2 regions of the Iodobacter ciconiae genome follow, and region 2 is predicted to be linked to the other one. Evidence: predicted binding sites of a transcription regulator. Region 2 holds the regulator's gene; the other holds the start of a gene.
The links. Region 2 encodes NrdR, which represses ribonucleotide reductase genes. Its sites were predicted from a motif close to AAANACNATATATNGTNTTT; they were not measured.
Positions count from the first base shown of each region.

Region 1 (5,098 bases), 1.5 Mb from region 2:
TCACGCAATAAAACCAGAAATACCGAGATCACGATACCCACTATTTATCTGTGGGGCTCTGTGCTCTCCGTGTTCTCTGTGGTTCTGGAATTAGCGCTTATTCAGATGAAACAAAATCTTACTGGCAGCTCTCGCACTCAGGATTATCAATCGAGCAGAATTTCATATCGGTTGCAGGTAATGCTGCGTCGATTGCGGCCATCACTGGCTCTGCTGCGGTGCTGCCTGCAACGGCTGCTGTGCTGCTGTAGCCGCCATTCACTGGCACGGCATTCAACTCGCCACCGCTGCCGGTGGATTTTTCTGCTGCGGTAGCGGCCATGGTGCGCAGGTAGTAGGTGGTTTTCAGGCCACGCAGCCACGCCAGTTTGTACAACTCATCCAGCTTTTTGCCCGATGCACCAGCCAGATACAGGTTGAGCGACTGGCCCTGATCGATCCACTTCTGGCGGCGCGATGCGCATTCAACCAGCCAGCTTGGATCCACTTCAAATGCTGTGGCGTAGAGATCACGCAGGTCTTGCGGGATGCGCTCTACTTTAGATACCGAGCCGTCAAAGAATTTCAGATCAGAGATCATCACTTCATCCCACAGACCACGCTCTTTCAGATCGCGCACCAGGTATTCATTCACCACGGTGAACTCACCCGACAGGTTCGATTTCACAAACAAGTTTTGGTACGTTGGCTCGATACACGCCGATACACCGATGATGTTGGCAATGGTGGCGGTTGGCGCAATCGCCAGGCAGTTTGAATTACGCATACCATGCACACGAACGCGCTCGCGCAGCTGGGTCCAATCCAGGCTGGAGCCGGTATTCATTTCCAGATAGCCACCGCGCTCTTGTGCCAGTAATTTAATCGAATCCTGTGGCAATACACCGCGATCCCACAAGCTGCCCTTATAGCTTGGGTAAGTGCCGCGCTCTTGCGCAAGCTCGGTGGACGCCCAGTAAGCGTGGTAAGCCACGGTTTCCATCGAAACATCGGCAAACTCAACTGCCTCATCCGAGCCATAAGGCAGGCGCAGCATATGCAAGCAATCCTGAAAGCCCATAATGCCCATACCTACCGGACGATGCTTCAGATTGGATTCACGCGCTTTACGCACCGGGTAGAAGTTAATGTCGATCACGTTATCCAGCATGCGCATTGCTGTTTTGATGGTGCGTGCCAGTTTATTGGTATCGAGCTCGCCATTTTTAATATGGTTAACCAGATTCACCGAACCCAGATTACATACCGCAATTTCGTTCTCGTTAGTGTTCAGGGTGATTTCTGTACATAGATTCGAGCTGTGCACCACGCCTACGTGTTGCTGCGGGCTGCGAATATTGCAAGGATCTTTGAAGGTCATCCACGGGTGGCCGGTTTCAAACAGCATGGAAAGCATCTTGCGCCACAGGCCCAGCGCAGCAATCTTCTTGGCAGTTTTCATTTCGCCACGCGCGGCTTTCGCTTCGTAGGCTACATAGGCTTTTTCAAAATCTTGGCCAAACTTATCGTGCAGATCAGGCGCTTCGGACGGGCTGAATAATGTCCACTCGCCGCCTTGCATCACGCGCTTCATAAATAGATCAGGAATCCAGTTGGCCGTATTCATATCATGCGTGCGGCGGCGGTCATCCCCGGTGTTCTTACGCATTTCCAGGAATTCTTCGATATCTGCGTGCCAGGTTTCAAGGTAAGCACATACCGCACCCTTACGCTTGCCGCCCTGATTAACTGCTACGGCAGTGTCGTTGACTACTTTTAAGAAAGGCACAATCCCTTGAGACTTGCCGTTGGTGCCCTTGATATGGCTGCCGAGGGATCGCACCGGCGTCCAGTCGTTACCCAAACCGCCGGCATATTTAGACAAGAGCGCGTTTTCTTTCAGCGCTTCGTAAATGCCTTCCAAATCGTCAGAAACGGTAGAGAGGTAGCAGCTGGAAAGCTGGCTGCGACGGCTGCCGGCATTAAACAGCGTTGGGGTCGAACTCATAAAATCGAAACTAGACAATACGTTGTAGAACTCGATCGCGCGCTCTTCGCGGTTGATTTCATTCATCGCCAAGCCCATGGCTACGCGCATAAAGAAGCTTTGTGGCAGCTCGATGCGGGTGTCTTCGATATGCAGAAAATAACGATCGTACAGGGTTTGCAGGCCAAGGTAGCCGAACTGGTAATCGCGGTTATGATCCAGCGCCGCGCCCAGCTTGGCTAAATCGTACTGGGCGAGGTTTTCACCCAAGAGCTCGGCATCGATACCGCGTTTGATAAATTGCGGGAAGTAATCGGCATATTTAGGCGCCATTTCTTCATGGCTCACTTCTTTACCCAAGACTTCAGAGCGCAGATTGTTCAGCAGTAAGCGTGCTGTTACAAAGCTATACGCAGGGTCTTTTTCAATCAGCTGACGCGACGACATAATCAGTGCGCGGCGAACTTCTTCTGCCGGTACGCCGTCGTAAACATTTTTTAAGGTTTCAGCCAGCATGGCGGCCTGATCGGTCGTGGCCTCCAGGCCTTTGCAGCAAGAAGCGATCAGCGCTTTTAATTGCGCTAAATCGAGCGGGCGGCTGCTGCCATTCGGGTACAGCACATTGATTTCGTGATGATGCTCAGGCTCAAAGCGGGAATGACGCTCTTTGCTGCGCTCTTCACGGTATAAAACATAGGCACGGGCCACATCGTGCTCGCCGGCACGCATCAGCGCCAGCTCGACCTGATCCTGGATATCTTCAATATGAATCGCGCCGCCTTCGGGCTTACGACGCATCAGCGCGGATACAACGGATTCAGTCAACTGAATGGCTTTCTGGCGCACAGCAGCACTAGCAGCGGCATCACTGCCGAGCACGGCGATAAACGTTTTGGTCACTGCAACGGTTATTTTATTTGGCGCAAAAGGCACCACCGACCCATCGCGGCGAATGGTTTTATAATCGGCATAACTGCTATGGTGCAAAGCAGTGTTAACGCTATCGGTCATAGGGCTCTCATTGAGTTGCGCGTGCGACTAAGTGGGCACGTCTCGCTGTGGATAATTCTGTGGATTTCTTGTGGAGAAACACTATATGTAGTGTTCAACAAGAAGAGTTAACACAAATACTAGTGTCTTTCGGGGAATGTGGCAAGCAGAGGATGAACAAGAAAAGCAGCAAGGAAAACACAAAAAATAGTAGCTTTGGCCAAGCTGAGTATTTACGCGGTTTGAGCATTACAGCCGCAAAATGAAAAAACCAAAAAAAACACAAATCACCCAATATGCAGCGATAAAAACAACACGTATCTGGCAGCTGCGCCCCACATGCCACCACAAATAAAAATTGCCTAATAAACGATCACGCTGCTGTTTGAACAGCTGGAGCCAGAGCAAAAAATCACGCCGCCGATACAGTACAAGGTAATGCCCATCATCTTGTTTAAAACAATCAGCCCTGGCAGCTGGCGCAAAAAAAGCGGACCTAAGCCCGCTTTTTCCTTAATCAAACCAAAATCATCTTAGTGATGATGGCCATGCTCGCCGTGCACGTGACCGTGCTCAAGCTCTTCTTCTGTCGCTTCACGTACATCCGAAACGGTACCAACAAAACGAATCGTCATGCCGGCAAATGGGTGATTGGCATCGACTACAACGCGGTTGCCTTCGATTTCAGTAACACGGAACAACAATACTTCGCCGGTTTCAGGATCATCGGCTTCAAACATCATGCCGGCTTCAACATCCATCGGAAACGAAGTTTTTTCTTCTTCACGTACTAAATCTGCATCATGTTCACCGAAAGCGTCTTCTGCTTCCATGATGACATCAATGCTATCACCCACGTTTTTGCCTTCAAGTGCTTCTTCTACCAGAGGCAGGACATTGTCGTAACCTCCGTGCAGGTAAGCAATCGGCTCTTCAGTTTTGTCAATTTGCTTGCCTGAGGCATCGAACATTTCATAATGTAAGGTTACAACGGTATTTTTTGCAATTTGCATGGGTTCACCCTAGCTGTTTCACGAGTTTAAGAATTTCCGCCGCATGGCCCTTCGGGACAACGTGATAAAACGCATGGCGGATCACGCCGTCCTTATCGATTACAAACGTGGAACGGTCTATGCCGTATCTTACCACGCCATGTGCCTCCCACTCATGCAGAGCGTGATAGAGACGACTTACTTTGCAATCAATATCGGCAAGTAAATTGAATTCTATGCCCTGCTCGTCTCGAAATTGCTCGTGCGACAAGCAATCATCCATGCTGACACCAAGAATAACTGTGTCATATTGCCGAAATACTGCGAAGCGGTCGCTAAATTCAACGGCCTCAAGAATTCCACCGGGCGTATGATCCTTATTAAAGAAGTACAACACGAGGTGAGACTTACCACGAAACTGTGCTAATTGCACATTTTCCATCTGAGCATCGGACAAAATAAAATCAGGTGCTCTATCTCCAACGTTCAGCATGCGTTCTCCATGCGATAATTGCTGTAATCCATTCTGTTATAGAGCAAAAAATGCAACTTTTAGGCGGACTCAGTCCAGAAGAATTTTTAAAAGATTACTGGCAAAAAAAACCATTATTAATCCGTAATGCCTGGAGCAACTTTCCCGAGCTGATCGACTACGCCCGTCTCACGGAGCTGGCACAACAGCGCGATGTGGAATCAAGGCTGATTGAATATAAAGATGGCCGCTGGAAAGCCGAATCCGGCCCTTTCAGAGCATCACGATTTTCCCGTCTTCCGGAAACAGACTGGACCGTATTAGTCGGCAATGTAAATCATCTGGTTCCGCATACTGAGGATTTACTTTATCAGTTTAATTTCCTACCTTACACCAGGCTGGATGATCTGATGATTTCTTACGCACCACCCGGTGGAACAGTTGGGCCGCACTATGATTCTTACGATGTATTCTTATTACAGGTAAGTGGAAAAAAACGCTGGCAAATCTCAAGCGATGACGCCAGCGGCTTTATTGAAGACGCCCCCATCCGGGTATTAAAAGATTTTAACCCCGAGCAAGAATGGGTGCTCGAGCACGGGGACATGCTGTATCTGCCACCAATGTACGCTCATTACGGCGTAGCGATAGAGCCGGGAATGACGTACTCCATCGGCT
Region 1 is NZ_CP034433.1:180,994-186,091, reverse strand. It holds gene EJO50_RS00830 (ribonucleoside-diphosphate reductase subunit alpha) at 119-2,977, opposite strand; gene EJO50_RS00825 (FKBP-type peptidyl-prolyl cis-trans isomerase) at 3,490-3,969, opposite strand; gene EJO50_RS00820 (peroxiredoxin) at 3,974-4,441, opposite strand; gene EJO50_RS00815 (cupin domain-containing protein) at 4,492-5,098, shown strand, end outside.
Region 1: the regulator NrdR is predicted to act here: its motif matches at 3,054-3,073, upstream of EJO50_RS00830 (ribonucleoside-diphosphate reductase subunit alpha).

Region 2 (5,098 bases):
GGTCTTGCACCATTCCACCGAGCTAGGAGAGCTGCGCTATCGGCAAATTGAGTATCACCGTATGCCCCTTATGGCTTATCTGGCTTTTGATAATCCCTTTGATTTAAGTGATGAAGATTTTTATCGTTTGGGCATGGTGACACGCCCTTCACAGGGAGGCGATTTACCTTACACCCCGAAAGTGTTTCAGGAGTTTGAGGCGAGCTGTTGTTATGATCGGTTCTGGGTGCCGGAGCGTCGCCACGATGCATCGTCCACCCGCATGATGTGCGATGGGCATGCCTTTGTGCTGGTGGGTAAATACGGGCATGGTTTTTTTAGTGATCCCTTTACGGGCGCTTTAGGGCAATTTAGGCATCAGTATTTTTTACTAATGATGATTGCTCATTTTCATAAAGCAGCACTATTAATTTTTTCTGATCGTCTGGCTGTGGCGTTGTCTCGCTTGCAGGTGGGGGATGTCAGCTCTGCACGGCGGTTTAAACGGGGAATCCGTGTTTTACAGGAAGTTTTTTTACGTTTTACCCAGCGCTACTGGTTTAGTGAAATTTCCAATCAAGTCGTGGCTGATCAGATTTTTCATATGGCACGCCGTCATTTGGGGACAGAAGCTTTGTTCGCAGAAGTAAGAGAGTCTATCCATAGTATGAGCCAGTACCTGGAGAACGATGATTTGCGCCGTCAGGCCGATACTGTGGTGCGCCTGACTGTGGTGACTATTTTGGGCTTGGTCGGAACAACGGTTACCGGGTTTTTGGGGATGAATTTATTCGATTTGTCCCATGATGCATCCTGGTTACGGGTGGTTTATTTTATGGTGGCTTTTATTCCGATTTCGATGCTGACTTTTTATTCCCTGTTAAAATCAAGAATGCTTTCAGAATTTCTGGATTTTATGTCAGATGATCACCTGGATTTTGCAGATAAGCTAAAAATAATTGGAGAAGGGCTGCGTAAAAGAAAGCAAGCAAGAAACAAGCTATGAAAGGGGATCATGATTAATCACGAATTCCTCAATTGGAAAACTGCTCGTCCGTGTTAGAATCCTGCGCATTCCCTATTCCCAACTGACTTACGGAAGCGCCAAATCTATGTTCTCCAAGTCCGCCACTATCGCCCAATACGATCCTGATCTAGCCGCTGCCATTGCAGGTGAAGTTGTTCGCCAGCACGAGCATATCGAGCTGATTGCGTCAGAAAACTACACGAGTCCAGCGGTGATGGAAGCCCAGGGCTCGCAACTGACCAATAAATACGCCGAAGGCTATCCGGGCAAGCGTTTTTATGGTGGTTGTGAATTTGTTGATGTCGTTGAACAATTGGCGATTGATCGCGTTAAAGCACTGTTTGGCGCAGAGTATGCCAATGTGCAGCCTCATTCTGGCTCGCAAGCCAACCAGGCGGTGTATTTTTCTATTCTGAAGCCCGGTGATACCGTCATGGGTATGAATCTGGGTCACGGTGGTCACCTTACACATGGCTCACCAGCAAACCTCTCCGGCAAGCTTTTCAATATCGTGGCTTATGGCCTGAACGAAAACGAAGAAATCGATTACGACGATATGGAACGCGTTGCGCTTGAAACCAAGCCTAAGCTTCTGATCGGCGGCGCTTCAGCTTACGCTCTGCGCTTTGACTGGGCGCGTATGCGTGAGATCGCTGATAAAGTGGGCGCTTACTTTATGGTTGATATGGCACATTACGCCGGCCTGATCGCCGCGGGTGTGTATCCAAACCCGGTGCCACATGCTCACTTTGTAACATCAACAACCCACAAAACATTGCGCGGCCCGCGTGGCGGTTTGATTCTGGCTAAAGCCGAATTCGAAAAATCAATCAATTCGAATGTATTCCCAACGCTGCAAGGCGGCCCTTTGATGCACGTGATTGCAGCTAAGGCTGTGGCATTTAAAGAAGCGGCAACACCAGAATTCAAAACTTACCAGGAGCAGGTGCTGAAAAATGCACAAGCCATGGCTGCGGCACTGATTGAGCGTGGCTTGCGTGTAGTCTCTGGTCGTACAGAATCACATGTATTTCTGGTGGATCTGCGCTCCAAAGGCTTAACCGGTAAGGCTGCAGATGCATTGCTGAGCCTGGCGCACATTACAGTGAATAAAAATGCTATTCCTAATGACCCGGAAAGCCCGTTTGTGACTTCCGGTATCCGTATTGGCTCGCCAGCGATCACAACCCGTGGTTTCAAAGAAGCAGAAGCGGTACAGGTAGCAAACCTGATTGCAGACGTGCTGGATAATCCAGCAGATGAAGCAAATATTGCTGCTGTTACGGTAAAAGTAAAAGAGCTGACAGCGCGCTTCCCGGTTTACGGCGCTTAATTTTTTATAAAAACCCAAGTCTTTAAACACGGAGTAAAGGAGGACTACGGAAACATACGGATAAAGTCAAAAAAGTGTTTGGCATTTTTTTGGCAAAATGCGGATCTGCGTTTTTTATTGAATTTGACCTTGTCTGATTTGAGCGTCTGTTTGAAAAGTTTTAGGCATAAGCATTGCTTAGGTTTTATCCGTGAAACTCCGTGTTCTCTGTGTCCTCCGTGTTTTGAGATTTGGGTTTTGTTTATTTTTAGAATGTTCTTTGCGGGGTTGTGATGAAGTGCCCCTTTTGTGGTTCTCCTGATACGCTGGTTGCTGACTCGCGTGTATCTGATGAGGGCGATCTGGTTCGCCGTCGCCGTCGTTGTCCTATGTGTGATAAACGCTTTACCACTTTTGAAACGGCCGAGGTGCGCTTGCCGCAGGTGGTTAAACAAAATGGTCAGCGGGCCGAGTTTGATCGGGAAAAAATCCGTACCAGTTTCGAGCGTGCCCTGCATAAGCGGCCGGTGCCAACACCTTTGGTGGATGAAGCCATCCTTCGTATTATCCAGAAAGCTTTGTCTTTAGGTGATAGAGAAATCATGAGTCGCCAGATCGGTGAAATGGTGATGTCAGAGCTCGCCAAACTCGACAAAGTAGCCTATATCCGCTTCGCCTCCGTATACCGCTCCTTCCAGGACGTAGATGATTTCCGTGATGTGATCCGGGAAGTGAGTAAGGAATAAAGTTTTTTTCCATACCGAAATAAACCTAAACCTCGAAGCACTTCGATCCAGGAGAGCACGGAGGCCATGGGGAGAAACATACGCAAAAGTAAGGTTTTCTCCGTGAAATTCCGTGCTCTTAGTGAGCTCTGTGGTTCAAGGTGTGGGTTATGCCTGTGCTTAGGGAATCCATGAACGCGATCGATCATCAGTATATGCAGCTGGCTTTGCAGCAGGCGGCTTTGGGGCAGAATAGTGCTTCGCCCAATCCTTGTGTGGGCTGCGTACTGGTGAAAGACGAGCAGGTGGTGGGGGCCGGGTTTAGCCAGCCTGCTGGCGGCGGCGTGGTGCAGGGTGCTCCCGGTGCACATGCCGAGGTGATGGCCTTAAGTGTGGCTGGGGATCTGGCTCGCGGCGCGACGGCTTATGTCACGCTGGAGCCTTGCAGCCATCATGGCCGCACGCCGCCTTGTGCCGATGCCTTGGTGAAAGCCGGTATAGTGCGTGTGGTAGCCGCGCTGACAGACCCTAATCCGCTGGTTGCCGGGCAGGGGCTGGCACGTTTGGCTGCTGCGGGCATCGCCGTGGAGTCAGGCGTATTGCACGCCACAGCACTTGAGCATCACAAGGGTTTTATCAGCCGCATGCTGCGATCCCGTCCCTGGCTTACGGTAAAAATGGGGGCCAGTCTGGATGGCCGCACCGCGCTCGCCAACGGGCAATCGCAATGGATTACCGGCCCTGCCGCAAGGTCTGATGTACAAAAACTGCGCGCCCGCTCTTGCGCCATGCTGACAGGAATCGGCACTGTGCTTGCGGATGACCCGCAGCTAACCGTGCGGGAATTTGCGGTAAGCAGACAGCCGCTGCGGGTGGTGGTTGACAGCCAGCTTAGAACACCTGTGAACGCTAAGTTATTTAATCAGGCCGGTGTGTTGATTGTCTGCGCTCAGGATGATGAGCTGAAACGCCATGCTTTAGAGACGGCAGGGGCCGAAGTCCTGATATTGGCTGATACGCATGGCCGTGTTGATTTAACTGCTCTACTGAAAGAGCTGGGCTGCCGTGGCTGCAATCAAGTGACGGTTGAAGCGGGCGGGGTACTGGTTGGGGCTTTGCTCCAAGCGGGCCTGGTTGATGAAATGCTGCTTTATCAAGCTCCCGTGATTATTGGCGACACGGCGAAAGGTATTGCCACTCTTGATTTATCCGATCTTAATCACAAGTTACAAGCTAGGGTGTTAGAGCGCCGCCAGATTGGAGACGATTTACGTTTCACTTTGCGGTTTACTGATGCTGGAGAATTTTATGCCGAATGAAAATTTGCAAAAAGCCGTGCCGCTCTGCCCGGATTGTAAGCGTCCTCTGGATGTAATTGCCGCCTGTGGCTCGATTAGTTATTTTTGTGATCACTGTAATTTACTTAAGTCTTCAAAGCGCGTGCGCGAAGCAAATCCAGAACTCTTTAAGGAAGCTGAATAAATGTTTACGGGGATTGTGCAAGGCGTTGCAAAGATTGAAGCGATTGATGACAGAGAAGGTATGCGGACATTTCGTATTGCCTTTCCGGCTGGCTTTTGCAAAGACATTCAAATCGGTGCCAGCGTAGCCATTGATGGTGTTTGCCTGACCGTTACCGAGATCTTTGCGGATGACAAAGCCCGTTTTGATGTCATGCTGCAAAGCCTGCGCATTACCTCACTGGGGCAATTACAGCCGGGTAGCCAGGTGAATGCCGAGCGTGCAGCTAAGGACGGTGCCGAAATCGGCGGGCATCCGCTTTCAGGTCATGTGGACTTTACCGCTACGCTTTTAGATATTCGTAAAGATCAGGAAAATTGCTGCTTTAGAATTAGCGTGCCCAAAGCCGGTATGAAATATATCTTTGCGAAAGGCTATATCGCTCTGGATGGCGCCAGCCTGACGGTGTCCGAAACCAATAAAACAGACTGCTGGTTTGAAGTATGGCTGATTCCTGAAACCCGCCGTATGACTATTTTTGAAGGGAAGCGTGTGGGCAGCGTATTCAATGTAGAAATCGAGCGCGCCACGCAG
Region 2 is NZ_CP034433.1:1,668,624-1,673,721, reverse strand. It holds gene EJO50_RS07370 (magnesium transporter CorA family protein) at 1-985, shown strand, start outside; gene glyA (serine hydroxymethyltransferase) at 1,092-2,339, shown strand; gene nrdR (transcriptional regulator NrdR) at 2,612-3,064, shown strand; gene ribD (bifunctional diaminohydroxyphosphoribosylaminopyrimidine deaminase/5-amino-6-(5-phosphoribosylamino)uracil reductase RibD) at 3,214-4,362, shown strand; gene EJO50_RS07350 (YfgJ family double zinc ribbon protein) at 4,352-4,525, shown strand; gene EJO50_RS07345 (riboflavin synthase subunit alpha) at 4,526-5,098, shown strand, end outside.